One region of the Pantoea sp. E956-1 genome, then DNA from elsewhere that is predicted to be linked to it. Evidence: riboswitches for the same ligand, from Rfam matches in the RefSeq annotation. Region 1 holds a riboswitch; each other region holds the start of a gene.
The links. A riboswitch is a leader RNA that binds a small molecule or an ion and turns the genes downstream of it on or off. The one in region 1 is predicted to bind thiamine pyrophosphate.
Positions count from the first base shown of each region.

Region 2: it holds a riboswitch for thiamine pyrophosphate, as region 1 does, so the genes downstream of both, thiC (phosphomethylpyrimidine synthase ThiC) here and thiB (thiamine ABC transporter substrate binding subunit) in region 1, are expected to answer to the same signal.
Region 3: it holds a riboswitch for thiamine pyrophosphate, as region 1 does, so the genes downstream of both, AC0T7J_RS12145 (FAD-dependent oxidoreductase) here and thiB (thiamine ABC transporter substrate binding subunit) in region 1, are expected to answer to the same signal.

Region 1 covers NZ_CEUYZP010000008.1:140,704-150,908, reverse strand. Annotated here, with positions in the region: gene AC0T7J_RS18470 (DedA family protein) at 9-773, shown strand; gene thiQ (thiamine ABC transporter ATP-binding protein ThiQ) at 779-1,480, opposite strand; gene thiP (thiamine/thiamine pyrophosphate ABC transporter permease ThiP) at 1,464-3,074, opposite strand; gene thiB (thiamine ABC transporter substrate binding subunit) at 3,050-4,036, opposite strand; TPP riboswitch at 4,083-4,185, opposite strand; gene sgrR (HTH-type transcriptional regulator SgrR) at 4,221-5,882, opposite strand; gene AC0T7J_RS18445 (MFS transporter) at 6,136-7,314, shown strand; gene leuD (3-isopropylmalate dehydratase small subunit) at 7,587-8,192, opposite strand; gene leuC (3-isopropylmalate dehydratase large subunit) at 8,196-9,602, opposite strand; gene leuB (3-isopropylmalate dehydrogenase) at 9,607-10,205, opposite strand, start outside.
Region 2 covers NZ_CEUYZP010000017.1:2,331-12,535, forward strand. Annotated here, with positions in the region: gene purD (phosphoribosylamine--glycine ligase) at 1-1,030, shown strand, start outside; gene AC0T7J_RS24595 (DUF1481 domain-containing protein) at 1,063-1,725, opposite strand; gene hupA (nucleoid-associated protein HU-alpha) at 1,795-2,067, opposite strand; gene AC0T7J_RS24605 (YjaG family protein) at 2,256-2,846, opposite strand; gene nfi (deoxyribonuclease V) at 2,910-3,578, opposite strand; gene hemE (uroporphyrinogen decarboxylase) at 3,581-4,648, opposite strand; gene nudC (NAD(+) diphosphatase) at 4,689-5,459, opposite strand; gene rsd (sigma D regulator) at 5,549-6,055, shown strand; TPP riboswitch at 6,208-6,308, shown strand; gene thiC (phosphomethylpyrimidine synthase ThiC) at 6,396-8,318, shown strand; gene thiE (thiamine phosphate synthase) at 8,321-8,947, shown strand; gene AC0T7J_RS24640 (aminotransferase-like domain-containing protein) at 9,142-10,205, opposite strand, start outside.
Region 3 covers NZ_CEUYZP010000003.1:332,027-342,231, reverse strand. Annotated here, with positions in the region: gene AC0T7J_RS12160 (alkene reductase) at 1-723, shown strand, start outside; gene AC0T7J_RS12155 (ArsR/SmtB family transcription factor) at 740-1,054, shown strand; gene AC0T7J_RS12150 (cysteine hydrolase family protein) at 1,303-1,848, shown strand; TPP riboswitch at 1,912-2,031, shown strand; gene AC0T7J_RS12145 (FAD-dependent oxidoreductase) at 2,163-3,101, shown strand; gene thiS (sulfur carrier protein ThiS) at 3,091-3,288, shown strand; gene AC0T7J_RS12135 (thiazole synthase) at 3,291-4,049, shown strand; gene AC0T7J_RS12130 (HesA/MoeB/ThiF family protein) at 4,059-5,027, shown strand; gene AC0T7J_RS12125 (ASCH domain-containing protein) at 5,037-5,450, opposite strand; gene AC0T7J_RS12120 (DsbA family protein) at 5,706-6,248, opposite strand; gene AC0T7J_RS12115 (hypothetical protein) at 6,567-6,836, shown strand; gene AC0T7J_RS12110 (fimbrial protein) at 7,288-7,878, shown strand; gene AC0T7J_RS12105 (fimbrial biogenesis chaperone) at 7,934-8,602, shown strand; gene AC0T7J_RS12100 (fimbria/pilus outer membrane usher protein) at 8,732-10,205, shown strand, end outside.

The sequences.
Region 1 (10,205 bases):
GGATGATTATGGAAGCCTGGATTCAACAACTGATTACGCAGTCCCTGGAGTGGGCGCTGTTTGCCGTTGCGCTGGTGACGTTTCTGGAGTCGCTGGCGCTGGTCGGGCTGTTGCTGCCAGGTACGGTGATGATGGCCAGTCTGGGCGCGCTGGTCGGCAGTGGCGAGCTTGGCCTTTACCCGGCCTGGGCGGCGGGCTTTGCGGGCTGCCTGATTGGTGACTGGGTTTCCTACGGCATCGGCTGGAAATTTCAGGGGCCGCTGCATCGCTGGAAGTATCTGCAAAAGTATAAAGGCCTGCTGGATAAAACCGAGCACGCCCTGCATCAGCACAGCATGTTTACGATTCTGGTCGGACGCTTTGTTGGCCCCACGCGTCCGCTGATCCCGCTGGCGGCCGGTATGCTGGAGCTGCCGGTACGTAAATTCCTGCCGCCGAACATTATCGGCTGCATTCTCTGGCCGCCGCTCTATCTGCTGCCCGGTATTCTGGCGGGTGTGGCGATCGATGTGCCAAAAGCCGCGCAGGGCGGCAGCTTTAAATGGCTGTTACTCGGCGCAGCACTGCTGATCTGGCTGGGTGTCTGGTTATGCTGGCGCTGGTGGCGCAGCGGCAAGAGTCGCGACTGGGCATCGGCCTGGCTGCCGCCTGAGCGCCTGCGCTGGGCAGGGCCGCTGGGGCTGGTGATTGCCGTCGCGGCTTTCGTCGGTATTCAGTTCCATCCGATGATGCCCATTTTCCGTCATCTGCTGTGGCAGGTTTTCTTCGCCTGAACCGCTTAACGACGCGGGATGCCGAGCACGTCGGCCTCCCGCGTGTCGCCCGACAGTAACTGTCGGGTCTCGCCATCCCAGTAAACCCGGCCATCCACAATCACCACGCTGCGCGGCGCAATCTGCTGGGCATCTTCCAGACTGTGCGACACCATCAGCAGCGTGATGCTGCGCGCTTCACACACCGAACGCACCAGTTGCAGCATCTCGCCGCGCAGCGCGGGATCCAGCGCAGAAAAAGGCTCATCCAGCAGCAGCACCGGACGGTCACGTAGCAGACAGCGTGCCAGCGCCACGCGCTGTCGCTGTCCACCCGACAGCTCGCCCGGCAGGCGCGTCAGCAGATCGCCTAATCCCACCTGATCGGCCAGCGCAGCAAGCTGCTGGCGCTGCCCGGCGCTCAGCTTCAGTCCGGGGTGCAATCCCAGCGCCATGTTCTGCTGCACGCTGAGGTGCGGAAACAGGTTGTTCTCCTGAAACAGCATCGACACGGGCCGTCTGGCCGGCACGCTGTGGGTGTGTTCCTGTCCGTCAATCATCAGAGTGCCCTGTTTCACCGGCAGGAAACCGGCAATCAGGCTCAGCAGAGTGCTTTTACCGGCCCCGCTGGGGCCGAGGATCGCGATGCGCTCGCCGCGGATGGCGTTGAGACTAAAGCGCATCGGCAGATGCTGATAAAGGTACGTGAGGTTATTCAGTGTCAGCATGGCGGCCTGGTAATTTTTCCATCAGGGTGAACAGCAACAAACAGAGCAGTAGCAGCAGCAGCGCGGTCACTGCACCGTCAGCACCGCGATAGGCACCGATCTGTTGATAGAGGTAGAACGGCAGGGTGCGGAAATCGGCAGTGCCAAACAGCGCCACCACGCCAAAATCACCGATCGACAGCACGCAGGCAAAGGCCAGCGCCTGGGCCAGCGGACGTTTCAGCGCCCGCAGTTCAATCAGCCGCAGCCGGTTCCAGCCGTGGATATTCAGCGACTCACAGAGTCTGCCGTAACGCTCCGCGACGTCACGCATCGGGTTCTCCAGCACTTTCAGCGCATAGGGAATGGCGATCAGCGCATTGGTGAAGATCACCAGACCGTCCGCCGACGCCGGCAGGCCAATGGTGGCGTTAAACAACAGGAAAAAGCCGGTGGCGAGCACGATGCCTGGCATCGCCAGAATCAGCATGCCGCTGGTGTCGATAAGGGTTGCCGCCGCCGGGCGCTGACGCAGGCGCAGCTCGCGACTGCTCCACAGCAGCATCATGGTCAGCACCACACAGAGCAGACCGGCGCCGGTGGCGATGCGCAGTGAGGTAAACGTCGCCTGCCAGAGTGCAGGCTGCACCAGCGCGCCGCGCAGTCCGCCGTGCAGACCATCGATGATGACCGCCGCCAGCGGGGGCAGCAGCAGGATCAGCGCCAGCAGGATCAGCAGCGCATCAACCAGTTGCGCCGCGCGCGAATCCTGCGGATCGCGCCAGCCGTTCAGCTGGCTGGCTCCGGCGGGAATCGCCTTGCTGAAGCGCTGGCTGAGCAGCACCAGCGTCACGCAGCAGCCAAGCTGGATCAGCGCCAGCAGTGCCGCGCGTCCCGGATCGTAGTCATAACTCAGCGCCTGGAAAATCGCCAGCTCGATAGTTGTCGCCTGCGGGCCGCCGCCCAGCGAGAGCACGGTAGCAAAGCTGGCGAAACAGAGCATGAAGATCAGCGCGCCGGTCGGCAGCAGCTGACGTCGCAGCCATGGCCACTCCAGCAGACGAAAATGGTGCCAGCCGCGCAGGCCGAGCTGTGCCGCCAGCTGACGCTGTTCCGCCGGAATGCTCTCCAGCGCCTGCAGCATCAGGCGGGTCGCCAGCGGCAGGTTAAAGAAGACGTGCGCCAGCAAAATGCCCGACAGGCCGTAGGGAGAGAAGTGGTAATCAATCCCTGCCAGCTGGCACAGCTGCGCCAGCCAGCCGACACGACCATAGACGGTGAGCAGACCAAATACCGCCACCAGCACCGGCAGCACCAGGGTCATGGCGCACAGACGCAGCAGCAGCTGTCGGCCAGGGAAACGGCGTCGATAGAGGGCGCGCGCCAGCGGCACCGCTGGCACCAGCGACAACAGCGCGGAGAGCAGCGCCTGACCAAAAGAGAAGGCGATAACGTGATGCAGGTAATCATCCTGCAGCACACCGCGCCAGTCATTCTCTGGCGCGGCGCTCCAGAGTGCACCGAAGGCCAGCAGCGCCACGCTGGTTAACAGCAGCGTGGCGAGGGAACCGGGAATCAGCCAGCGCGGCATCAGCGGCTGACAGCGCGTTGCCACTGGCTAATCCAGCCCGAACGCTGGCTGGCAACCTCTTCCGGCGAGAACTGCAGAGCAGTTGAAGGCACGCTGAGCGCTGCGAAACCGGCAGGCAGCGGCGTGTCGATCACCGGGTACATCCAGTTACCGGTCGGGATAGTGCGCTGGAAGTCGGAGGACACCATAAACTTCATGAACTGCTGTGCCAGCGCCGGCTGTTTGCTGCTGGCTAACTGCGCGGCAACTTCAACCTGCAGATAGTGGCCCTCTGCAAACGGCGCGGCGGCATAGTTCTCTTTTTTCTCTTCGATGATGTGGTAAGCCGGTGAAGTGGTGTAGCTCAGCACCAGATCGCCTTCGCCCTTGAGGAACAGGCCATAGGCTTCACTCCAGCCTTTGGTCACCGTCACGGTTTTCTGCGCCAGCTTTTGCCACGCCTGCGGTGCCTGATCGCCATAGACTTTCTGCATCCACAACAGCAGGCCTAAGCCGGGAGTGCTGGTACGGGGATCTTCGTAGATCACCCGCCACTTCTCCGGGCTGTCGACCAGCTCTTTCAGGCTTTTTGGCGGATTCTTCAGCCGGGTTTTGTCATAGACAAACGCGAAGTAGCCATAATCAAACGGCACGAATGTGGTGTTGTGCCAGCCGCCGGGCAGTTTTAATGTCGAGGTATCGACCTGACTTTCGGCAAACAGACCGGTTTTCTGCGCCGCCTGTACCAGATTGTTATCCAGCCCCAGAACCAGATCGGCTTTGCTGTTTTTCCCTTCCATGCGCACGCGGTTCAGCAGCGACACGCCATCTTCCAGCGTGACGAATTTCAGCTCGCAGTTGCACTGCGCCTCGAAGGCTTTTTTAACCGCCGGGCCAGGGCCCCAGTCAGCGGAGAAGGAGTCGTAGGTGTAGACCGTGAGAACCGGCTTAGCCGCCAGAACGGGGGCGGAGAGTAACAGCAGCACTGGCAGAACTTTGTTTAACACTTTGCGCTCCTTCAGGAGAATAGGGGATGAGTCGCAAAGGATCTGAGCACACAGGCCTCCCAAATCCCTACGTCGGTATTAACCGAATCAGGTTCGACGGGTATCTCTCAGCTGCTTGCTGGTGGCAGGCGGCACCCCGTTGAGAACGTCACATTCTAGTCATTTCAGCGCCGGGGCGAAAGCCTCACAGCGCGGGTGGCGCGAACCAGGCGGATTTAAAATCAAACCAGCCCAGCGTATTCATCCGAACGCCGCGCATGCTGCGCTGACCTTCAAGCAGCAGCCAGTGGTGAAACAGCGGATGCAGACCGGCTTCTTCGACCAGCTGTTTGCTCCATTCGGCCAGCGGCAGCGTTTTCTCGCGCCAGCGGGCCGCATCGCTGTGCCAGTCGATCGGCAGACAGTGATGCAGCAACGGGATCTCATAAAGCTGCGCGAACAGAGAGTAATTCAGCGGCAGAGTAAAGTTCACGCTGCCCAGCCAGATGTCACTTTCCGCTTCGCCCTGATACCAGCTTTCGTAGCTGATTTCGCGGGTCTCCAGCGTGACGCCATATTCTGCCAGCAGCGGACGCAGCGCGTTAGCGATGCCTTCATGCTCCACGTGCTGGCTGTACCAGGTCAGCGTCAGGTGGGTTAAGCCGGGCGGTTTTTCCACTGGCGTCAGGTCGCGCCGGTGATGCCAGCGCGGCAGCAGGCCATACGCCGGAAACCAGTAGCGCTGGTAGCCAACACCGGCGTGATTGAGCAGGGCGATAGGATTAAACAGGTAACTGACCCAGCGCCGGACCGCCTCGTTGCGTCCCTGTTCTGAACGCTGGTCGAACAGCAGATAGTAGCAGCCCTCTTCAAGACGGCTCTCCTCCTGAATTTCATCGGCTCCGTCGCCCTGCAGACGGACACCGGCATAGACCAGCTCATCGCTGATGTCGGGCAGTACCCAGATAGAGACATCATCAATCAGGGCGCGAAAACCAAAGTAGTCATCAAACGCTTCGATCTTTAGCTGGCTCTCCTGATTGCGGATCACCCGGTAAGGACCGGTGCCTACCGGCTGGCGGGCAAAATCGTGCAGCGTCGGCCATTCGCGCGGCAGGATCATCGCACTGACGCTGCCTAACAGCCAGGGCAACCCTTCGTCGGGCTGGCTTAAGCGGATATCCAGCGTCCAGGGCGCGGGCGAGTCGATCTGCTCGATATGGGAAAAAAGCGGGTGGGGGCGCTGACGCTCCAGCGTGGCCAGCACATCCTCCATCTCCAGTTCTCTGCCGTGATGAAAGCGAATCGCCGGACGCAGAAAGAAGCGCCAGTGAAGCGGGGAAGTCTGCTGCCAGTGGTGCGCAATATCGGGCTCGATTTCCCCGTTTTCCTCATTTATCCGCGTCAGGCCGTTGAAAATCTGTCGCGCAATGTGGGTTTCAGAGCGCCGCAGTGGCGAGCCGGGCAGCAGGTTGAGCAGCGGACGATAGTAAAGGACACGCAGGATATGCTTGCCCTGGCGGAAACTGCGCCCCAGGTGCGCGCCGATCATCTGCCGCACCTGATTTTTATCCCCTACCAGCTGGACCAGCTGATCGATGCGATCCTGCTCCAGCAAATCCTCGGCACGCTGCTGCTGCAGGGCCAGTCCGGTATAGCAGAAGGTAAGCTGCGAGCGCTTGCCGCGTCCGGCTTCCGCCTGCCAGATCAGCCAGCCCGCGGCCTGCATCCGGTTGAGCAGATTGCGCATATGGCGGCGCGAGCAGTGCAGCAGGTCAGCCAGTTCGCTAAGGGTAATCTCCTGCGTTTGCCCCTGACAGCTCTGCCACAGGCGAATGAACTGCTGCTTCAGACGTGATGAGGACATAAAAGAGGAACTCCCGGTGAAAAGCGCTCTGTTTTTCTTGCCCTATTTTAAGAGCAAACTTTGCGTTATGGGAAGAGCGGGAGGCATTCAGCACTGAATGGCGTTCGACCCTGGCTTCGCTGTTCAGCGGAGTGCTTTTCTGAGTAGGGTGCATTTACACCGCCAGCAGATGATCTCTGCTGGCTTTTTTCATGTTGCGCGGTATCGTCTACCCTTCATTTTCCCCTCTGTTTGTTCTGTAAGGGATTTCGGTATGAAATCGCTGTTAACGCGGCAGCGCCGCATCAATCCGGTCTACCTCGCATTTATGGTCGCCTCGTTCATGCTGGGCATCGCGGGCGCGCTGCAGGCGCCGACGCTCAGCCTGTTTTTGACGCGCGAGGTGCAGGCGCGGCCGTTCTGGGTCGGACTGTTTTTCACCATCAATGCAGTGGCCGGTATCGTGGTGAGCATGCTGGTGGCAAAGCGCTCTGACAGCGTCGGCGATCGTCGTCATATCATTCTCTTCTGCTGTCTGATGGCGCTGGTCAATGCGCTGCTGTTTGCCTTTACCCGCCACTATCTGACCTTGCTGACGCTGGGCGTGCTGCTGTCGGCGCTGGCCAGCGTCTCGATGCCTCAGCTGTTTGCGCTGGCGCGGGAATATGCCGATCAGTCGGCGCGTGAAGCGGTGATGTTCAGTTCGGTGATGCGCGCGCAGCTGTCGCTGGCGTGGGTGATTGGGCCGCCGCTCTCCTTCGCGCTGGCGCTGAACTATGGCTTTGTCACTCTGTTTATGGTGGCTGCCGCGCTGTTTCTGAGCTGTATCCTGCTGGTCTGGTTCACCGTGCCGTCGGTGCCACGCTCGCAGCCCCTGATGCAAAGCGGCGGGCTGCCGTTAAGTGGCTGGCGCGATCGCGATGTGCGTTTGCTGTTCCTCGCCTCAGTCGCGATGTGGACCTGCAACACTATGTATATCATCGATATGCCGCTCTATATCAGCACCACGCTGGGGCTGCCTGAGAAGCTGGCCGGTCTGCTGATGGGAACGGCTGCGGGGCTGGAGATCCCGGTGATGCTGCTGGCCGGACATTACGCGCGCCGCATCGGCAAACGCCGGTTAATGCTGATCGCGGTGGCGGCTGGCGTACTGTTTTATCTGGGGCTGGTGCTGTTCAATTCCCGCACGTCGCTGATGGTGTTGCAGCTGTTTAACGCGGTATTTGTCGGGATTATTGCTGGCATAGGGATGCTATGGTTTCAGGATCTGATGCCGGGACGGCCCGGCGCGGCGACTACCATGTTCACCAACTCGATCTCGACCGGCATGATTCTGGCTGGGGTTATTCAGGGAACGCTCAGTGAGCGGCTGGGACATGAGGCTGTTTACTGGCTGGCATTCGGACTGGCAATCGTGGCGCTGGTGATGTCGGCGCGGGTGCGCGACGTATAAAGAAGAAGGGCGACCCGATGTCGCCCTCAGCGTGCTGACAAACCCAAACCCGAGTGAATCGGACCGCAACTGACAAGCTTTACACGCAGGGAACACGGGCAGAGGAGGAAAGCGTCCCGCGCCAGGGACGGCGCGGGCCGAGCGGCCAGGGATGGTTTAAGCGACTTTCCGATCTGACCGTGTTCCCTCCGCAGGCTCGGTCTTACAGCTGGGCCAGAGCAGACCTTGTCAGTAACATCAGGGCGACCCGATGTCGCCCTGCTTTAACTCAATCAGCGCAGGAAGGCGGGCTGATTCTGCTCATACTGCGAAATCGACGCTTCGTGCTGCAGCGTCAGGCCGATGCTGTCGAGGCCGTTAATCATGCAGTGGCGGCGGAAGCTGTCGAGCTCGAACGAATAGACTTTATCGCCTGCGGTGACCGTCTGCGCTTCCAGGTCTACCGTAAAGCTGATGCCCGGCTGGTCCGCAACCAGTCTGAACAGCTCATCCACTTCCTCTTCGCTTAACTTGACCGGCAGCAGCTGGTTGTTGAAGCTGTTGCCATAAAAGATATCCGCGAAGCTCGGCGCAATCACCACGTGAAAACCAAAATCGGTCAGTGCCCAGGGCGCATGCTCACGTGAAGAGCCGCAGCCAAAGTTTTCACGCGCCAGCAGGATGCTGGTGCCTTTGAACTCAGGCTTGTTCAGCACAAAGCCGGGCGTTGGCACGGTGCCCGCGTCATCTTCAAAGCGCCAGTCGTGGAAAAGATGCTGTCCGAAACCGGTGCGCGTAACCTTCTGCAAAAACTGCTTGGGAATGATCGCGTCCGTATCGACGTTCGCGGCATCCAGCGGCGCAACAATGCCGGTGTGCTGAGTAAATTTGTTCGCCATGACTTAAGCTCCTGTCGTCAGTTCACGGATGTCGGCAAAGTGGCCGGTTACGGCAGCCGCCGCGGCCATCGCCGGGCTGACCAGATGAGTACGTCCACCACGGCCCTGACGGCCTTCAAAGTTACGGTTGCTGGTTGACGCGCAACGCTCACCCGGATTCAGGCGGTCATTGTTCATCGCCAGACACATTGAGCAGCCTGGCAGACGCCATTCAAAGCCCGCTTCCAGGAAGATTTTGTCCAGACCTTCCGCTTCGGCCTGCGCTTTCACCGGGCCGGAACCTGGCACCACCATGGCGACCACGCCAGGTGCGACTTTGCGGCCCTTGGCGATGGCGGCGGCAGCACGCAGATCTTCGATGCGTGAGTTGGTGCAGGAGCCGATAAACACTTTATCAATCGCCACATCGGTCAGTTTGATGCCTGGCTGCAGGTTCATGTAGGCCAGGGCTTTTTCGGCTGAGGCGCGCTCAACCGGATCGGCGAATGAGGCCGGATTCGGGATCACCTGATCAACGGCAATAACCTGACCCGGATTGGTGCCCCAGGTGACCTGCGGTGCAATCTCTTCAGCATGCAGCGTTACCACCGCATCATATTTCGCGCCTTCGTCAGACTTCAGGGTGCGCCAGTAATCAACGGCCTGCTCCCATTTCTCACCCTGCGGCGAGAACTGACGACCTTTCAGATAGTTGAAGGTGGTTTCGTCCGGTGCCACCAGGCCTGCTTTCGCACCCATCTCAATTGCCATGTTGCACAGGGTCATACGACCTTCCATGCTCAGCGCCTGAATGGCCGGGCCGCAGAATTCGACCACATAGCCAGTGCCGCCTGCGCTGCCGGTTTTGCCGATGATCGCCAGCACGATATCTTTTGCTGTAATGCCGGTTGACGCCTGGCCCAGCACCTCAATCTTCATGGTTTTTGCCCGACCCTGTTTCAGGGTCTGCGTCGCAAACACATGTTCAACTTCGGAGGTGCCGATACCAAAGGCCAGCGAGCCAAACGCACCGTGAGTGGCGGTGTGCGAGTCGCCGCACACAATCGTCATGCCCGGCAGCGTCATGCCCTGCTCAGGGCCGATAACGTGGACGATGCCCTGGAACGGATGATTCAGGTCATACAGCTGTACGCCAAACTCAGCGCAGTTCTTCATCAGCTCCTGCATCTGAATACGCGCCATCTCGCCCGACGCATTGATGTCTTTAGTCTGCGTAGAAACGTTGTGATCCATGGTGGCAAAGGTTTTGCCCGGCTGACGGACTTTACGTCCGTGGGCGCGCAGACCATCAAAGGCCTGGGGCGAAGTCACTTCATGGATCAGATGGCGATCAATGTAGAGTAACGGCGTTTCTTCTGGCGTTTCGTGGACGACATGTGCATCAAATAACTTCTGGTATAAGGTTTTCATTTTTTTATTTTTCCTCGGCGATAAAGCGAGCAATGATGCTGCCCATCTCATCTGTGCTGACCGCTGGGCCATCACCGGCTAAATCTTTGGTGCGGTAGCCCTGTTCCAGCGCACGGCTGATGGCGCGTTCAATACTGTCGGCAGCCTCATCGGCATTCAGGCTGTAACGCAGCAGCAGCGACAGCGACAGGATCTGGGCGACCGGGTTGGCAATATTCTGACCGGCGATATCCGGCGCCGAACCACCCGCCGGTTCGAACAGGCCAAAGCCCGCTTCATTCAGGCTGGCAGAGGGCAGCATCCCCATCGAGCCGGTGATCATGGCGCACTCATCAGAGAGAATGTCACCGAACAGGTTGGAGCAGAGCAGCACGTCAAACTGCGACGGGTCTTTGATCAACTGCATGGTGGCGTTGTCGATATAGATGTGGCTCAGCTGCACGTCCGGGTACTCTTTGGCCACTTCGTTGACGATTTCACGCCACATCACCGAGGTCTGCAGCACGTTGGCTTTATCAACCGAGGTGACTTTGTTACGGCGTTTGCGCGCCGATTCAAACGCGATGCGGGCAATACGCTCAATTTCGAAACGGTGATAGACCT
Region 2 (10,205 bases), on a different contig from region 1:
CCGTGAGGCCGGGCTGGCTATCTTCGGTCCGACGCAGGCCGCTGCACAACTGGAAGGCTCTAAAGCCTTCACCAAAGATTTTCTGGCACGTCACCAGATCCCCAGCGCGGAATACCAGAACTTCACCGAGGTTGAGCCCGCTCTGGCGTATCTGCGTGAAAAAGGCGCACCTATCGTCATCAAAGCCGACGGCCTGGCCGCAGGTAAAGGCGTGATTGTCGCGATGACGCTGCAGGAAGCTGAAGATGCGGTTCAGGATATGCTAGCCGGTAATGCCTTTGGCGATGCCGGTCACCGCATTGTGATTGAAGAGTTTCTGGATGGCGAAGAAGCCAGCTTCATCGTGATGGTAGACGGTGAGCATGTGCTGCCAATGGCCACCAGCCAGGATCACAAACGTGTCGGCGATGGCGACACCGGCCCGAACACCGGTGGAATGGGTGCCTACTCTCCGGCTCCGGTTGTCACCGATGAGATCCACCAGCGCGTTATGGATCAGGTTATCTGGCCGACCGTGCGCGGCATGGCGGCTGAAGGTAACGTCTATACCGGTTTTCTCTATGCTGGCCTGATGATCGACCACAGCGGGCAGCCGAAAGTGATCGAATTCAACTGCCGCTTCGGCGATCCGGAGACTCAGCCGATCATGCTGCGTCTGCAGTCAGATCTGGTCGATCTTTGCCTGGCCGCCTGTGAGGGTAAGCTGGATCAGAAAACGTCGCAATGGGATCCCCGCCCTGCGCTGGGTGTAGTCCTGGCGGCGGGCGGTTATCCGGGTGGCTACGCTCAGGGCGATCAGATTCACGGTCTGCCACTGGAAGAAGTTGCTGATGGCAAGGTATTCCACGCCGGAACACGGCTGGAAGAGGACCGGGTGCTGACAAACGGCGGCCGCGTGTTGTGCGTAACCGCGCTGGGCGATGATGTGGCTGCAGCACAAAAGCGGGCTTATGAGCTGACACAGCCGATCTCATGGCAGGGCAGCTTCTGTCGCCGCGATATCGGCTACCGCGCCATTAATCGCAAATAAGTTCAGGGGGCACCAGGTGCCCCCTTTTCAATTCACATCTCTTCTTCTGTCGGCTGCTGTGAGCAGTCATCCTGCAGACTGACCCGCAATAGCTGTATCCCTTCCGGCGCTTCAAGCCATGACACCATCAGCGGTGCCGATGCGCGGCGTTGCTGCTGTGTCAGCATTTGCAGAGCGTCAGCGTCAAAAGCGGGTCTGACCTGCTGGCCTTCGCAACTCTCCAGCACATTGTTTCCCAGCCAGTGTCCCTGTCTGAGGAACACCTGACCGCTTAATAGCGCGTCGCTAAGGTTACGCATCCGCTCGGCATCAAACTTATAGAGCTCAACCGCATCCGGACTGACCGCCTCACGCCGGCCTGAAAGCTGGCGCTGCATAAAGTTTAGACCACCAGCCTGGTCAAAGCGCAGGGTCACATCATCAGGCTGGTTGCCCTTCACCTGACGCTGAATGCTGATCAACGACTCTTCCAGCCAGACATAATCCGTCACTTCACCCTCACCGCCACTGAACGGCGTATAGAAGGTGCGAATATGAACCGACTGGTGGTCGCTGTTTTTACGCCAGATACGAACAACACCACGATCGGCAAGATAGCCACTGGCAGAAAAGGGGGGAATATCCGGAGTAGAGCTGCAACCGAAAAGAAACAGGGAGAGAAACAGAACAGATAAACGCTGAAACAGCGGGGTCATGATGGCTGGCCTCTTAAACAAAAGGGGCGAAACGCCCCCTGTTTTAAAGCTTAACCGCAGTGCGACGTCTTACTTAACGGCGTCTTTCAGCGCTTTACCAGACACGAATGCCGGTACATTTGCTGCAGCGATTTTGATCTCTTTGCCAGTCTGCGGGTTACGACCGGTACGCTCAGCGCGGTGGTTCACTTTAAAAGTACCAAAACCAACCAGTTGTACAGCATCACCATCTTTCAGAGACTCAGTGATCGCAGCCAGAGTAGATTCCAGCGCTGCCTTTGCCTGGGTTTTAGACAGGTCAGCTTTTTCTGCGATTACATCAATCAGTTGAGTCTTGTTCATAAGTTATCCTTAAAGTGTATTTATCGCTTGCTAAGCAACGAGTGCGAGGGAAAAGCCATATTCTGGCACTCTTCTGCCTGCACGCACCGATAGCCACAATTTTCAGCCCCCCAAATGTAGACCAGACAGGGGGCCAATGTGAAGCCTCCAGGCGCGCTAATTCGGGCCTGAAGTCACGTTTTATCGCCTTACTGCTGGAAATTTATACCGATGTTGCTAATTCCCGCTTCACGCAGGTCAGATCGCAGACCTTTAATCAATTCAAGGTCACGCTCTTCACACTCCGCCAGCAGGCGGAAAATCTCCCACTGAAGGTCCCACTCATCGATGATAGCCGGATTTTCACGCAGCTCTTCGTCGGTCATTTCGCGTCCAGCCTGGGTCATTTCCAGCATGGCGATAGTGGTAATTGAGGTCTCGCTGACTTCAATTGCATGCTCAAGAGTTTCACCGCTCAGCTGCGCATGTACGACTTCGCTTAATGCCACACAGGCATCGATAGCCGGATAAACGCCATAAACCTCAAACGCATCGCCATCCGGAATGGCGGCTTCGAGCTTTTCCAGCTGGCTGTCGAAGTTAATCTTCGCATCTTTGACCGTCAGGTTTTCCCAGATCAGATCAAGAATACGGCGATAGAGTGCCGGATCGGCAAATTCAGTCTGCTCGCAGAACGCGCGATAGTTGGGATACATGCGCTCGCACAGGCAGGCCATAAAAGTAAGGTGCTGCCAGCTTTCCAGCTTCGCCAGACGCAGATGAACGGGATTTTGTAACATAAAGGTGGCTCTTATTCGTTTCGCTGGCCGCAGTGTAACTGCAAAAGCGCAGCACAAACAGTGTTAAAGCGCGTTTTGCCAGCGCTGGAAAGCGGTTCGGTTCGAGGCAACCGCGTCGGCCCAGCGGGTCGGTTCCGGCAGCCGGTAACCACGCGTACAGTTTTCGACCCACTGCAGCGCGGTATCCAGGCTGACACGATGGCCGGTGGCGACAAACAGCGGATTACACCGTAGCTTGCTGCGCCATACCCAGCCTATCTGCTCACCTTTGTCGATCAGTGGCTGGCGACTGCCAGGCTGCGCATCCAGATCGTCAAAACGCCCACACAGGCGACTTTTGGCCACGCCAATGGTTGGCACATCGACCAGCAGGCCAAAATGCGACGCGACGCCCAGTCGTCTTGGATGCGAAATACCGTGTCCATCCACAAACAGCAGGTCCGGCTTTTGCTCCAGCATCTGCCAGGCGGCCATCAGCGCCGGATATTCACGGAATGAGAGAAAGCCCGGAATGTAGGGCATGGTGGTCTCAACGCGCGCGATGCGATGTTCCACCAGCTTTAACGAGGGATACTCCAGTATCACCATCGCCGCCCGCGTAACGGTACCTTCCTGCTCAAATCCAACGTCCGCTCCGCCAATAAAGCGGGGCGGCAATACGTCAAAATCATCTTCACGCACCACGTCAGCGGCGCGTTGTAACTGCTCAGCGCGAAGTGCGGCAATATCCATGATTACTCCTGATGCCAGGGACGTGATAAACGGTGTACCGCCTCAACAAAGACGCCCGCATTTTCCGGTGGGACATCCAGATGAATACCATGACCCAGATTGAAGACATGTCCGGTGCCCGAACCAAAGCGCTTCAGGATCCCAGCCACTTCCTGTTCGATACGCTCAGGAGCCGCATAGAGCATAGAAGGATCCATGTTGCCCTGCAGGGCAACTTTGTCGCCCACACGACGGCGTGCGTCATCAATATCGGTGGTCCAGTCGAGACCCAGCGCATCACAACCGGTGGCGGCCATCGCTTCCAGCCACTGCCCGCCGCCTTTGGTGAAAAGCGTCACCGGCACGCGACGACCGTCATTTTCACGCAGCAGGCCATCGACAATTTTGTGCATGTAATGAAGGGAAAATTCGCGGTAATCGCGACCGGTCAGCACGCCGCCCCAGGTATCAAAGACCATAACGGACTGCGCACCGGCGCGAATCTGAGCATTGAGATAGAGGATGACGCTGTCGGCCAGCTTATCCAGCATCGCGTGGAGCGTAGCGGGGTCGGCATACATCATCTTCTTAATTTTGGTAAACGCCTTGCTGCTCCCACCTTCCACCATGTAGGTGGCCAGCGTCCACGGACTGCCGGAGAAGCCAATCAGCGGCAGATCGCCGTTCAGGTTCTTACGGATGGTGCGGACAGCATTCATCACATAGCCCAGCTCCATTTCAGGATCGGGCACCGGTAAACGCTCGACGTCAGCGCGACAGGTCACAGGGTTAGAGAAACGCGGGCCTTCGCCGGTTTCAAAATAGAGACCCAGTCCCATCGCATCCGGAATGGTCAGGATATCACTGAAGAGGATGGCGGCATCCAGCGGATAACGGCGCAGCGGCTGCAGGGTGACTTCACAGGCCAGCTCGGCGTTTTTACACAGCGACATAAAGTCACCCGCCTGGGCGCGTGTCGCTTTGTATTCCGGCAAATAGCGCCCGGCTTGTCGCATCATCCAGACCGGTGTGACATCAACCGGCTGGCGTAACAGGGCACGCAAATAACGATCGTTCTTCAGTTCACTCATCTCAACACTCTCTCTATAACAGGCGTGTAGTGTAGCACTTTCACACTTCGGCGCGGCACAGGGCGACGGTATCTTCAATCAGGCGGCGCGCCACGGTGCCTGGCGGCGGCAGCAGAGGCAGGTCATCAAACCGGAACCAGGCCGCATCCAGCAGCTCTTTACCGTCGTGCTGCAGATCGCCGCTGTCATACTCCGCCATAAAGGCTGTCATCAGCGATTGCGGGAAGGGCCACGGCTGGGAGGTAACATAACGGACGTTTTTGACGCGAATATTGCTCTCTTCCATTACTTCGCGGGCAACGGCCTGCTCCAGCGTCTCGCCAACTTCCACAAAACCTGCCAGTACGGTGTAGATCTTGTTGCGATGGCGGGCATGATTCGCCAGCAGAATTTGATCGCCGCGACGGATAGCCACAATGATGCAGGGCGCGATCTGTGGATAGTAACGTTCACGGCAATGGCTGCAAAGACAGGCAAATTCATGCTTGCTGTGATGCATTTCATGGCCGCAATAGCCGCACCAGCGATGAGAACGGTAGAATTCCGCCAGTTGCACACCGCGACCCACCAGCTGAAACAGCGCCACATCCTGATCGATCAGCTGTCGTACAGAGAACATATCGGCAGAGCGCGGCTCACAAATCAGCCAGACTTTTTCGCCCTGCCACTCACCGATGGTCCGGGCTTTACTGCCGGTCAAACCAAATTTTTCGGCGCTTCCGTGGGGTAAATCACCTTGTGGCAACCAAAGTTTCTGTTCATGGCTGACAATCCACCATCCAGCGTCTACGCTTGAGATTTCGCATTGCATTTATTTCGTCATCCTTAGCGTCAAATCGCACGCTGAAGTCCTGATGTTAAGTGTGTAGATAAACAACTATAACTCACATGGAGTTAGATATGCTTAACCAGTTAGACGTCCTGGCTGAACGCGTAGGTGGCAGTAATGAACTGGTCGATTCGTGGCTTGAAGCCCGTCGTCAGCTACTGGTGACCTATTATCACCTGGTCGGACTTAAACCTAACAAAGAGGCGCTAACGCGTCTGGATGAGCAGGCTCTGGACAACTTCTGTCACGGCCTGGTCGATTATCTTTCTGCGGGTCATTTTAGTATCTATGAGCGCGTCATCAGTGAAATGAGCGGCGACAGCCCGCTGATTGCCGCCGCGCAGATCTATCCACCGCTGGAAGCCAATACTGAGCGTCTGATGCAGCTGTATGACGGTCATCTGCAGCAGGCGATCGATGACGAAAACTGCATGACCTTTCAGCAGGCGCTCTCCGAAGTGGGCGAAGTGCTGGAAGCACGCTTTACGCTGGAAGATAAGCTGATCCAGCTGGCATGGGATAACCAGCTTGCCCCCCCGCCGGTTGCCAATGACAGCCATATCGCGCGTCCGGCTTAAGGGTCATCGCTGGCAAAGGGGTTGAGATTATCCCTTAGCCCTTTTATGCTGAACAGGTTCTGAGGAGCGCGCTCCAAAGAACCTTTTTTATTTTTGCTTTGAAATATAAGGTTTTTACACCTGACTCTGTTATCAGAGGCCAGCGTAAAAACAGCTTCTTGTCGGAGTGCCCAGTTGGGCTGAGACCGTTAATTCGGGATCCGCGGAACCTGATCAGGTTAGAACCTGCGAAGGGAACAAGAGTAAAACTTCTCTGTATGCCAGCATGCTTACGCTGTCTATACGGTTACTCCTTCCGAACTCCGGACAAGCATCGTTCCCCCTTAACAGGAAGATTGCTATGTCTGACCAAAAGACAACCCGTCGTGAACAGCGTGCCCAGGCGCAGGAATTTATCGATTCCCTGCAAAGCGGCAGTGCATTTCCCCAGTCCCGCCGCATCTGGATTACCGGCAGCCGCGAGGATATTCGCGTTCCCATGCGTGAAATCGTGCTAAGCCCGACCCATATCGGCGGCAGCAAAGAACAGCCTCTCTATGAGCAAAACGAAGCGGTACCGGTCTATGACACGGCAGGTGCCTATGGCGATCCCGCGGCACAGATCGATGTTCATCGTGGTCTGGAAAAGCTGCGCGCCCGCTGGATTGCTGAGCGCGACGATAGCGAATTTCTCGAACAGAACAGCTCGGGCTATACCCAGCAGCGGCTGGCTGACGAAGGGCTGGATCAGCTGCGCTTCGATCAACTCCCGACACCGCGCCGTGCCCGCACAGGCTGCCGCGTCACGCAATTGCACTATGCCCGCCAGGGGATCATCACTCCGGAGATGGAATTTATCGCCCTGCGGGAAAACATGGGCCGTGAGCGAATCCACAGTGAGGTATTGCTGCAACAGCATCCCGGCCACAGTTTTGGCGCACATCTGCCAGCCAGTATCACGCCCGAGTTTGTGCGTCAGGAGGTCGCTGCCGGGCGCGCCATCATCCCTGCCAATATCAATCATCCTGAATCGGAGCCGATGATCATTGGCCGCAACTTTCTGGTTAAGGTCAACGCCAACATCGGTAACTCGGCGGTGACCTCTTCTATTGAGGAAGAGGTGGAAAAACTGGTGTGGTCGACTCGCTGGGGTGCCGATACGGTGATGGATCTCTCTACCGGTCGTTATATTCATGAAACGCGCGAATGGATTTTGCGAAACAGCCCGGTGCCAATCGGTACAGTGCCGATTTACCAGGCGCTGGAAAAAGTGAATGGCGTGGCCGAGGCGCTGAACTGGGAAATATTCCGCGATACGCTGCTTGAGCAGGCGGAACAGGGTGTCGATTACTTCACTATCCACGCTGGCGTGCTGCTGCGTTATGTCCCGATGACGGCGAAACGTCTGACCGGGATTGTATCGCGGGGTGGATCTATCATGGCGAAATGGTGCCTGTCGCATCATCAGGAGAGCTTCCTGTACCAGCACTTCCGGGAGATTTGTGAAATCTGCGCCGCTTATGATGTCTCCCTGTCGCTGGGCGATGGCCTGCGTCCGGGTTCCATTCAGGATGCCAACGATGAGGCGCAGTTTGCCGAACTGCGTACCCTGGGCGAACTGACCCGTATTGCCTGGGAATATGACGTTCAGGTCATGATTGAAGGCCCGGGGCACGTCCCGATGCATATGATCCGCCGCAACATGACCGAACAGCTCGACCTGTGCGATGAAGCCCCCTTTTACACTCTTGGCCCGCTGACCACCGACATCGCGCCCGGCTATGATCATTTCACCTCAGGTATCGGTGCTGCCATGATTGGCTGGTTTGGTTGCGCCATGTTGTGTTACGTCACGCCCAAAGAGCATCTGGGTCTGCCGAACAAAGAGGATGTGAAGCAGGGATTGATCACCTACAAAATCGCGGCGCATGCCGCCGATCTGGCGAAAGGCCATCCGGGAGCGCAGATCCGTGATAACGCTATGTCCAAAGCGCGCTTTGAATTCCGCTGGGAAGATCAGTTTAATCTGGCGCTGGATCCTCATACGGCGCGGGCAATGCATGACGAGACCCTTCCGCAGGAGTCGGGCAAAGTGGCCCATTTTTGCTCGATGTGCGGGCCTAAGTTCTGCTCAATGAAAATTTCCCAGGAGGTGCGTGAGTTTGCTGCACGTCAGGATACACGCGCCGAGCCCGTTGAAGTGGGCATGGCGCAAATGTCAGACCGTTTTCGTCGTCGCGGCGGTGAGCTTTATCACTCCGCCGATGCCACTAAGGAGGAGTAACGATGCCCGCATTTCCCGCTACCGCCCCACGCCTGGGGCTTTATCCGGTGGTTGATAGCCCGGAGTGGATTGAACGCCTGCTGGAGATAGGCGTTCGCACACTGCAGTTGCGCATAAAAGACCAGCCTGATGAGGTCGCCGAGCCCGCCATCGCTCAGGCGATTGCGCTGGGTAAACACTATGACGCGCGCCTGTTTATCAATGACTACTGGCAGCTGGCGATAAAACATCAGGCTTATGGCGTGCATCTGGGTCAGGAGGATCTCGATGTCGCCGATCTTGCCCGTATTCATCAGGCAGGATTGCGTCTGGGACTCTCCACCCATGATGATGCTGAACTGGATCGCGCACTGGCAATCCAGCCCTCTTACATCGCACTTGGACATATTTTCCCGACGCAGACTAAAGAGATGCCTTCTGCGCCTCAGGGTATTGAGCAGCTGAAGCGGCATCTGACACGCCTGACGCATATTCCCACCGTGGCGATTGGCGGTATATCGATTGCACGCGCACCTGACGTGCTGGCAACCGGCGTAGGGAGTATTGCGGTGGTGAGTGCGATTACCCAGGCAGATGACTGGCGTGAAGCAACGCGTACCCTTCTGTCGCTGGCAGAGCCTCACACATAAGGATTTGTGGAACCTGTCGCGCATAGCGGCAGCAAAACCGGTCAACGCCAGCGTTCTTCCGGGAAAGCGGCGCGCAAAAGCGTATGTTGCCGCTGGCGTGCTTTGATCCAACACCTTAACGTGGCCTCCGTCAGGTTAAGGTTATCTGACCAGGGCCGGTTCCCTCCTCTTGCCGGCCCTGCTTTTTCTTTCCGCTATGCGAGAGTTGAAGCTGAAATCTGCGTTTCATGCTGGCACGAGAGCATAGCGCGTTCGACGGCTGCACCCACCAGCGCCAGCGCCTGTTCAGTCTGCTCGTTGATCGGCAGCCCGTAGTTTAAGCGCAGACAGTTACGGTATTTACCCGAGGCCGAAAAGAGTGAGCCTACGGCTATCTGAATTTTTGATTCGCGCAATTCGCGGTTAAGACGGACCGCATCAAATGCTTCGGGTAATTCTATCCACATCAGAAAACCGCCCTGAGGACGGGAAACGCAGATGCCGCAGGGAAAATAGTGGCGCACCCAGCAGCTAAAGGTTTCATAATTACGATGATAGATTTGCCGCATCCGGCGCAGATGGGGCTGATAATGGCCCTGGCGTATAAACTCGGAAACCGCATACTGAGGCTGTGTGGCAGTGGAACCTGTGACGATATATTTCATGTGCAGTACACGGTCGCGATAGCGGCCGGGTGCAACCCAGCCGACGCGCAAACCTGGTGCCAGCGTTTTGGAAAAGGAGCTGCACAGCAGAACCCGACCATCGAGATCCAGCGCTTTAATGGTGGTTGGGCGGGGATATTCCCAGGCTAACTCACCATAAACATCATCTTCAATGACCGCCGCGTCAAATCGCTGCGCCAGTGCCAGCAATGCCCGCTTACGCGGCTCAGGCATGATAAATCCCAGCGGATTATTACAGTTCGGCACAACAACGACTGCTTTAATCGGCCATTGATCAAACGCCAGTTCCAGCGCTTCCAGGCTGATGCCGGTTACCGCATCGGTCGGGATCTCAATGGCACGAATGCCAAATCCGCGCAGGGTTTGCATGATGCCGTGAAACGAAGGCGACTCAACGGCAATGATATCGCCCGGTTCGCAGACCGCGCGCACGGCTACCGATAACGCTTCATGGCAGCCGGTGGTAATAACGATATCATCGGCGGTGAGCTGACAACCGCTATCTATCGCCAGCCGTGCAACCTGTTGCCGCAGCGCGAGAACACCATAGAGGTTGTCATAATTGAGCAGCGCGATGTCCTGCTTCTGTGCCT
Region 3 (10,205 bases), on a different contig from region 1:
ATTGAAACCGGGCCAGGCGCCGGGATATTGACCACACCCAGCGAGCCACGCGCACTGACTACAGCGGAAGTTAAAGAGATCGTAGAGCTTTACCGACGCGCGGCGGAGAATGCCAAAGCGGCCGGTTTCGACGGTGTGGAACTGCATTCGGCCAACGGGTATCTGATTAACCAGTTTATTTCTGAGCACACCAACTTCCGAACGGATGAATATGGCGGCTCTGCTGAAAATCGTCTGCGCTTCCTGCGTGAAGTCGTTGAGGCGGTCAGCTCAGTATTTGGCAGCCACCGCGTTGGCGTCAGATTTGCGCCTCTGTTTACCAGTACTGACGAAGAGCGCGTCTATCTCGGTCTGGTTGAAAGCGATCCACACGCGACCTACATCCGCGCAGCAGCACTGCTGAACGAGCTGGAAGTTGGATATCTCTCCATTGCTGAAGCCGACTGGGACAACAGCCCGGAGATGCCAGAGAGCTTTCGTGTCGCGCTGCGGGAAACATTCCGCTCTCCGATCATCTATTCGGGTCGCTACACGGCTGAAAAAGCGCAGCATGTGCTGGAAAAAGGCTGGGGCGATCTGTTTGGTTTTGGCCGCTCATTTATCGCTAATCCCGATCTGCCCGCGCGGATTAAATCAGGATTTCCGCTGAATGTGGTCGATCACGCCTCCCTGTATGGCGGCACTGAGAAAGGCTATACTGACTATCCTTTTTACCCATCCTGATATTCTGTGAGGCGGCATGTCCCCCGAAAATGCCCTGAAGTTACTGTCCAACCCGACCAGAGTGGCAGTGCTGAAGTGGCTTAAAAATCCTGACGAAGCGTTTGCGGGCTATACCCAGCTCTATCCCTTCGATCAGTATGGTGTCTGTGCCAGCCTCATACAGGACAAGGCGGGCTTATCACAGCCCGCCACCTCGTTATGCCTGAAAGCACTTCACAATGCGGGGCTGGTTGAAGCCAGCAAAGTCGGGAAATGGACGTACTATCGCCGTGCCGAACCGCGCATTCGTGAAATAACCGACGCGGTAACCCAATCGCTGCAGGCGCTTTAAAAGCGACGGCGTACAGGGTAATGTAGATGTCAGCGCCATCCTTCTGAGGGTGACTTCACCGAACGCATTAACTCAGGGTCAGAAAATGTTTATGTCAGTTCTCTCTTTCACAACCGTCACCACCACTACCGCTTCTGGCGGTGGCGTGAGCGACTCTGTGACTGGCACCTGACACAACAGATTCTCACTCCCCGCCGAACCGGACGGGGAGCTGTTCTCCGTTCTTAAAAACTGAATGGAGACAGGTCATGGTGACATCTGAAAGTGCACTTTTAATTATCGACATGCAGCAGGGCCTTTTTAATGGTCCTGAGGCTCCCTTTGCCGCAAATTCGATCTTGTCGAATATCTCACTTCTCATTACTAAAGCCCGGGCTTCTGCCGTCCCCTTCTTTTTCGCACGCCATATCGGCCCCGATGATTCCCTTTTTAACGAGCAAAGCCCGCTGACGCGCCTGATCCCGGAATTGCAGGTCAACCCGCAGAGTGATGTCGTCTTCACCAAAAGATATCCCAGCTGTTTCAGGGATACTGGTTTGCAGCTTCAGCTGAGACAAAAGGGCATTAAGCAACTGGTGATTGCGGGGATGAAAACAGAGTTCTGTGTTGACACCACCTGTCGGGCAGCCCCGGAGCTGGGTTTTAATGTCGTACTGATTTCCGATGCGCACACCACCGTCGATAATCCCCATCTTTCTGCGGAGAAGATTAATGCGCATCACAACCAGACGCTGGCGGGACCCTTTGTGACGCTGGCAATGGCCACTGACTGGCATTTCGGTTCTGCCGGTTAAGGCCGATTTTCTTACGCGGTTCCATGCCGTCTGCTTGACGAAGCTGTCTGCTTAACTTACAACTAAACCCGTCAGGGGAGTCTCACCAGAGAGACTGAGAGGCTAATAGCGCACCGCGCGGCTTAGCGACCCTTAGAACCTGACCCAGTTGATACTGGCGTAGGAAGACGGGTATCTCATCAGATACTTGCCGCAGGGGCGCATTCGCAACGTTCCTGCCTTTTCCCTCTGTATCACGGGTCTTCGTTAACTGATAACGAGGCCAGATTGAAATATCTCATCCTGAATCTTTCTTTTCCTGTCCGGTGGACACCATGAGCCGCTGGTCGGTGCTCGGCAGCGGCGTTGCCGGGCTTTGTGTCGCCACGCTGCTGCTGGAGCGGGAAGAAACCGTCGAAGTTATTACTCAGCCTGACTGTCGTGCAGCCTCACACTGGGCGGGTGGCATGCTCGCGCCCTGGTGTGAAGCAGAAAGCGCACCGCCACAGGTGATCGAATGGGGCCAGCACGCGGCCAGCTGGTGGGCGAAACGCGTTGATGGCGTGGAACAGCAGGGCACGCTGGTGGTTGCCCCGCCGCGTGACAGCCGCGAACTGACGCGCTTCGCCAGCATGACGCAGCAGCATCAGTGGGTCTCTCCCGGTGACATCGAACCCGCGCTGGAAAACCGCTTTGCCCGCGGCCTGTTTTTCGCCGCAGAGGCGCATCTCGATCCGCGCCGCGCCTTGCAGCAACTGCGCGACAAACTGCAACAGGCTGGCGTCCCCTTTCACAGTGGTAAACCCGGCGGCAAACTCATCGACTGCCGTGGCATCCACGCCTCCGATCGGCAGCCAGCCCTGCGCGCCGTGCGGGGCGAAATGGTGATCCTGCACACATCCGATGTACAACTCTCCCGTCCTGTCCGGCTGCTGCACCCGCGCTTTCCCTGCTATCTGGTGCCGCGCGCCGGGGGCCACTTCATGCTGGGTGCCACCATGGTGGAAAGCCACGACAGCAGCCCGATCAGCGCCCGCGCGATGATGGAATTGCTCAGCGCCGCTTACAGCCTGCATCCGGCGCTGGCCGAAGCGCGGATCGTGGAGAGCGGCACCGGTCTGCGTCCTGCCTACCGACAGAACCTGCCGGAAGTCCGCTACGACAATGGCCGTTTCTCACTTAACGGCCTCTACCGCCACGGATTTTTGCTGGCCCCGATTATGGCTGAAAAACTTATGCTGCAACTGACTCAGGAGATGACTCATGCGCGTTGAACTGAATGGACGCACGATTGAAACTGGCGCAACGACGCTGGCGGAGCTAATGGCAGAGCAGCAGATCGATCCGCGGACCGTCGCCACCGCGCTGAACGGGGAGTTTGTACCCCGCAGCCGCTATGCCAGCCAGCACCTTGAGGCGGGCAACCAGCTCGAAATCCTGTCACCGATGCAGGGAGGTTAACCATGTTCTATGAATTTACTCCGCAATCCCGATTTCTGCTTGGCACGGCCGGTTATCCGTCACCGGACATTCTGCATCAGGCGATCAACGCGTCTGGCGCGGAGATTATTACCGTCAGCCTGCGGCGGGAAGGCAATGAAGGCGGCGCTTTCCGCACGCTGCTGCAACAGCTCAACAAACGTATTCTGCCGAATACGGCGGGCTGTCACACGGTGAAAGAGGCGGTGACGACGGCGCAGATGGCGCGCGAACTGTTCGACACACCGTGGATCAAGCTGGAAGTGATTGGCCATGCCGACACGCTGCAGCCCGATCCTTTTGCGCTGGTTGAGGCCGCGCGGATTCTCTGCGCTGACGGGTTCCAGGTGTTTCCCTACACCACGGAAGATCTGATTGTCGGCGAAAAATTGCTGGAAGCGGGCTGTGAAGTGCTGATGCCCTGGGGCGCGCCGATCGGCTCTGGCCAGGGGCTGCGTAATATCGAAGGACTGCGCGCTATGCGTGCGTGGTTTAAAGATGTGCCGCTGATTATTGATGCGGGCATTGGCGCACCGGGTCAGGCGGCGCAGGCGATGGAGATGGGTTTTGATGGCGTGCTGCTCAACACGGCGGTGGCAAAAGCGCGCGATCCGGTGCGCATGGCGGGTGCTTTTGCTGCTGCGATCCACGGCGGACACGAGGCGTTTCAGGCGGGATTGATGGAGCAGCGTGACATGGCGTCTGCCTCTACGCCCATTTTTGGTCTGGCACAATTCAGTTAAGGAGCGGCGATGGAGCGTTATCAGCGACAGACGATGTTGCCAGAGATTGGTGAAGCGGGGCAGCAGCGGCTGAGCAGGGCAAAGGTGCTGGTGGTGGGCGCAGGCGGGCTAAGTGCAACGTTGCTGCCGTTACTGGCAGGCGCAGGCGTGGGATTTATCCGGCTTTACGATGGCGATAGGGTTGAACTGCACAACCTCCACCGGCAGACGCTGTTTGGCGTCGACGATGTAGGTCAGTCCAAAGCAATCTGCGCTCAGCGTGCGCTGGCGCAGCGCAATCCTGACTGCCACGTTGAGGCGCATCCACATTCGCTAAGCGCCAGTCAACTGCCGCAGGCGCTGGAGGGAATCGATCTGGTGGTGGATGCGGCGGATAACTTCGCTGTGACTTATCAGCTCTCCGACGCCTGTTATCCGGCAGGCCTGCCGCTGATCTGCTCTTCGGTGCTGGGACGCAAAGGCTATGTAGGCGGATTTTGCGGCGGTGCGCCTGGCTATCGCGCGCTCTTTCCGCAGTTGCCCACGGCCTCGGGTAACTGCAATACGGCGGGCGTCATGGGACCGGCAGTAGCAACGCTGGGCGCAATGCAGGCGCAGATGGCGCTGAGTGTGTTGCTGAAACTGACGCCGTCACCGCTCGGCTGCATGATCCACTGCGACTTTGTAGACTGGCATATCAGGCCGTTTCGTTTTGACGACGCGCCTGAGCCTGACGCGCCCGGCACGCCTTTTATTGATCGGGCCATGCTCATGGAGGACGATTGCATAGTCGAGTTGCGCAGCCTGGAAGAAGCACCGGTCAGTGTGGCCGATCGGGTGGTGCGGATTCTGCCGCAGCAGATAGCGGCCTGGCAACCGCCGGTCGATCAGCGAGTGGTACTGGTGTGTGCCAGTGGCATGCGCGCAGCCCAGGCCGCGGAGAACCTCGCCGCGCGGGGGATTGCGCGACTGGCGCTGGTGGCGGCAAACACGCTGTAGCGTGCCGGTTTACACTACCTCGACCAGCTGAAACGTCTCGAAGATCAGCTCCATTTCGCTGTGAAAATAGCCTTCACGCTCGAAGTAGCGCTGATGTTCCTGACGCCAGTGGTCGAGGCTCAGATCGCCTTCACCCTCCAGCATCGCCATCTCTGGCGTGACGCGATCAAAGCGCGTCAGGAACAATCCGGTGGTGCGGATCACGCAGACGGGCTGCTGTTCGCCGTTGAGCACAATGCTGTAACCGCCCGGTTGAGGCAATGCTTCCTGATCCTGCCAGCTCCGCAACGACCCGCAGGTAGCTACTTTCTTACCGGCAATAATCAGCGTTGCGAGCTCGCTGGCTAATTCCGGGGAGTCACCAAATGCATCTGTGAAGGCACCCGGATATTTGTCCTGCAGTTGTTGCAGCGTCATCGTCATCAGCAAATCCTCAATGAATTGGGCGTGCGGGCCCGGCGCAACGTCAGGTTATCGCCATGCAGGCCAGCGGTGCCGTTAAGATGAACAGCAGCGGTTTTATTCCCACCGTCTGCTGCTGATATCGGTACAGCTTACCCGGCCTCCCCACGGGAAAACAGGCTTAATTATCAGGATATTGAGTTTGGGCGTATGCGTGTGCGTGATCGCAAAGGAGAGGCTGTGTCTGGCGCGGCCAGGCACAGCCGCGCACTAAGATTAACGAATCAGAAAGCTCGCCCAGTGCGCTATGTCGTCACCGCTGCTGATTTCGGGCTGAAGCAGACCGTTAACCATAAAGGTCGGTGAAACGTGAATACCGTTCTGACGCGCATACTTGCAGTGCCATTTAATGGCGTTCTGCAGGTCGGGCTGATCAAATGCGGCGCTGGCATCCACCCCACTGTACGCTTTCAGGCGGGCGAGGATCTGATTCGGCGTGGCATCGCGGTTCGGGCCGGTACAGTGATCGGTGAACTCAAACTCTTCACGATGATCGGCCACTGCCTGCATCACTTTCTTCGCCGCAGCTTTACTTTCGCAGGCGGCGGCAAGGATATAGCGGACGATCAGCCCGGAATAGAGATGCCACGGCTGCGATTGCAGGCGGATCTTCAGGGTGATGTTTTCTTCACCGGCATGCGTTAGTAACGCGTCTAATTTATTGAATGCGCGTACCGAAAAAGGACAGGTGGGTTCCAGGAAGACTTCAAAGATCTCAGGGCCGTGGCCCCATACCAGTACATCAGCGTGCTGACTCATCGACTACTCCTTGAACATTAACGAGACGGTAAATCTGTTTACCCTGGCAAAGCGTTCTGACATCAGCCAGTTAAGAATCGGCCGTAATTGTTACAAAAAACAGCAATCAGCTGATGAGCCGCGTGTAATAGGCGACAGGCAGGGCCAATAATCGTTAGAATTGCCAACTTTGGCATTTTCAACTGCCGGCTACGGCGTAGCCGCTGACGAGCAGCTATAGTTGTCAGCATTGTGCAATCTTTTACAGCGTGAAGCCATTTAAGCGCCTTCACGACTGTTTGTTTGCCCGGAGCTGATAAGCGTTAGAAGAGGTTAATTTTGCATACCGATCTCACCTGGAAAACTCTTTATCACGTCATCAACCAGACGATCTCTGACATGCTGGATGAGCAGCAAACCATTGATGTGTTATCACTACGCGCCCGGCTGCATGAACTGGCAGAAAAAGAGGAGGATGAGGTCATGCTGCTCTGTTACTGGCAGGCGAGCAAAATTCTGATGCGGTTACCTACCAGCGTCACCGCCAGTCAGTTAATGGTTGCCGCACGTCACGCCTTTCGTACTCCGATGGATCACGATTTGCTTTGAGCTGAGCTGACTGGCTTACTGCATCAGTGAAAATAACTCAAGCCGTAAACTGTGCGTGGCCGATGATGTAAAACCGGGATGAGCCGCTGTTTATCATCGCTGAGAACGGTCACTATCGCATAATTTACCCAGTGGTCTTCTGATTTATTCGCATTCTGGAATAAATATATATTTGAGGTTTATTTTAAGTGTCTTATTAGTGAAAAGTATTTTTTGATAACTAATTTTTCTCCCTGCTTAAACTGATATAGATCAAGAAAGATGATTGATATATATATTCTGCGTATAGACCTGAACGGTTCGTTTAATTTTTATATAGTCGTGGCAAGTTAATATAGCAGCAACATAATAAACCTCGGGTTGTTATGTTGGCGCATTTCTATAAATGCATATCTACCCATCAGGTGGTTAATTTCAGCCACTCTGCATGTAATGCAAAGAGACAGGTTTGATGAATATCAGAAAAAATATTCTGCCAGTAGCACTGGCTGGCCTTATGGTGTCCGCATCAGCATTAGCAACGCCTGCTGATGGTCCTTCACCGATTAATCCTAATCCGGGATCAGCCGCCGGCACACAGGGTGCAGGTGGCGAAGTGAAATTTTCCGGTGAAATAACGGATGTTTCCTGTGATGTTTCGACCGCCAGTAAAAACCAGAGCGTTGATTTAGGTAAATGGGCGAAATCGTATTTCGAAAACCGCAGCGAAACAACGCAAACGCCATTTACTATCTCTGTGAAAGATTGTCCTTCATCCGTTAAAACCGTGGCTGTGCTGTTTGATGGTGATAAAGATAGTGGTGACAACTCCCTGCTGAAAGTGACCAGCGGTGGCGCGACAGGTGTGGGAATCAAGCTTTATGAAGCTGACCGCAGTACGCCGATTACTGTCGGCTCTGTCTCCAGAGCGGTCAACGTGGTGACTGCGACTGAGGGCGGTTCTGCCGACTTAAATTTCTTTGCCGATTATAAAACGGATGGTGCACCGATTGCTGTCGGTGCTGCCAACTCAGTCTCTAACTTTGTGATGGTTTATAACTAATGAATAGCAGGGGCAACCCTGCTTTCCCTCCGAAATATCAATGGCACAAATGACTATGTTTAAAGTAATAAGGGTTATTTCGCTCTTTTCTGCATGCATACTGAGCCTGGCTGCCCATGCGGGTGTTGTTATGGGAGGGACGCGTATTATTTTTTTGGAAGGCAAAAAGGAGGCGACACTTTCAGTTACCAACCAGGACAAAAATACGCCGTATCTGATTGAATCCTGGATAGAGAATGTTGATCAAAGTAATCATTCCCGGGTGCCATTTATCGTTACACCCCCGTTATTCCGGCTCGATGCTGAAAAAGAGAATCTATTAAGAATTAATTATCTGGGGATGCCCCTGCCGAAAGATCGTGAATCAGTATTCTGGCTGAATGTGAAATCTATTTCACCGATGCCGCGCGAGAAAAATAACCAGCTTCAGGTCAATATTAAATCGAAATTTAAGCTTTTTTATCGTCCAAAAGGGCTGGCGGGTAATCAGGCTGATGCCTGGCAGCAACTGATATTCCGGCATGAAGGCAATCAGCTGATTGCGCATAATCCAACGCCCTACTTTGTCTCATTTTATTCGCTCAGCGTTAATCATCATGTGATTCAGGATCCGGGCATGATTGGCCCGGGTGAAGATCGTCACTGGCGCGTAGCTGATTACGGCGCGGTGAGTTGGTCTGCAATCAACGACTATGGCGGCATCACAGAGCAACGAACGCGCTAATTGTTGTTTGTAATTTTTTTGAATCCGGGGCCATCAATAGTGAAAGTCAATCAGTACGCTCAGAGAGGAAAGAGAAGGCGCGCAAAGCCGCTATATGCCTCTCCCTGGCTGGCTGGGGTACCGGGTTTAATGCTGATTTTGTTCTGCCCGCTGCGTGAAGCACATGCGGATGACTATTTTGACCCGGCGGCGCTGGAATTTTCATCCGATCAACATAACGCCACCGATCTCCACTATTTTGCTCGTGAGGGAGGACAGCAACCCGGCATGTATCATGTCACGCTGTTGCTCAACAACCGCGTTATTGATAGTCGCGACGTCAGCTTCGCGCAGGGCAGAGCCGGACTGGTTCCACAACTGACAGTGGCAGAACTTGCCGGGATGGGCGTAAACGTTAAGGGTTTTTCCGCGCTCACCCACCTGAAGCAAGATGAGATCATCGAAGAATTAGGCGATGTCATTCCCGATGCATCGACCCATTTTGATTTTGCGCACCAGCAACTAAACCTTTCGATTCCACAGATCGCGCTGATGGTGAAAGATCGCGATTATGTCGATCCTGCTCGCTGGGATGAGGGTGTACCGGCGGCCTTTGTGAACTATACCCTGTCTGGCAGCAGCAGCCGTAATCAGAGTGACCACTGGAGCTCGACGCTACTCAGCCTGCGCAGCGGGGCCAATCTGGGTGCATGGCGGCTGCGAAACACTTCCACATGGCGCTACGATCAGGTCAGTCAATGGCAGTCTCAGACCACCTTTCTGGAGCGGGATCTTAAGACTCTGAAGAGCCAATTCAGAGTGGGTGATACTTATACCTCCGGCGACGTTTTTGACAGCGTGCAGTTTCGCGGTATGCAGATTAGGTCTGATGACACCATGCTTCCGGAAAGTCAGCGCGGCTTTGCGCCGGTGATCCATGGCATCGCCCACAGCAATGCGCGCGTAACGGTTAGCCAGCATGGCTATGTGATATATGAAACCGTGGTCGCACCCGGCGCATTCGAGATCAAAGATCTCTATCCCACTGCGCAGAGTGGTGACCTTGAGATCACCCTCCATGAAAGCGATGGCTCTGTACGCACCTTCACCCAGCCTTACTCTGCTGTTCCTTATATGCTGCGTCAGGGGCATCTGAAATACAGTGTCAGTGGCGGCCGTTATCACTATTCAGGTAGTAACCCTCTGCGTTCGCCTGAGTTTGTGCAATCCACGCTGTTCTATGGATTACCGCATGACTTAACCGCCTTTGGTGGCGTGCAGCTCGCGCAGAACTATCACGCTGTGGCGACGGGCCTGGGGAAAAGTCTGGGCGATTTTGGCTCGCTGGAAACCGATGTGACGCTGGCAACAACCCGTATGCCGGAAGGACAAAGCCGGAGGGGTCAGTCGGTGCGTGCGCAGTATCAGAAAAATTTCGCCTCCACCAATACCACGTTCAGCATGGCAAGCTATCGCTACTCTTCCAGCGGTTTTTACGCCTTCAGCGAAGCCAATGCGATGACCAGTCCGGCAAGCTATGTGGCAAACAAGCGTAGTCGCTCAGAAATATCAATTTCTCAGGGTATTGGTGATTATGGCAACCTCAGCGCCTCTGCGTATGTAC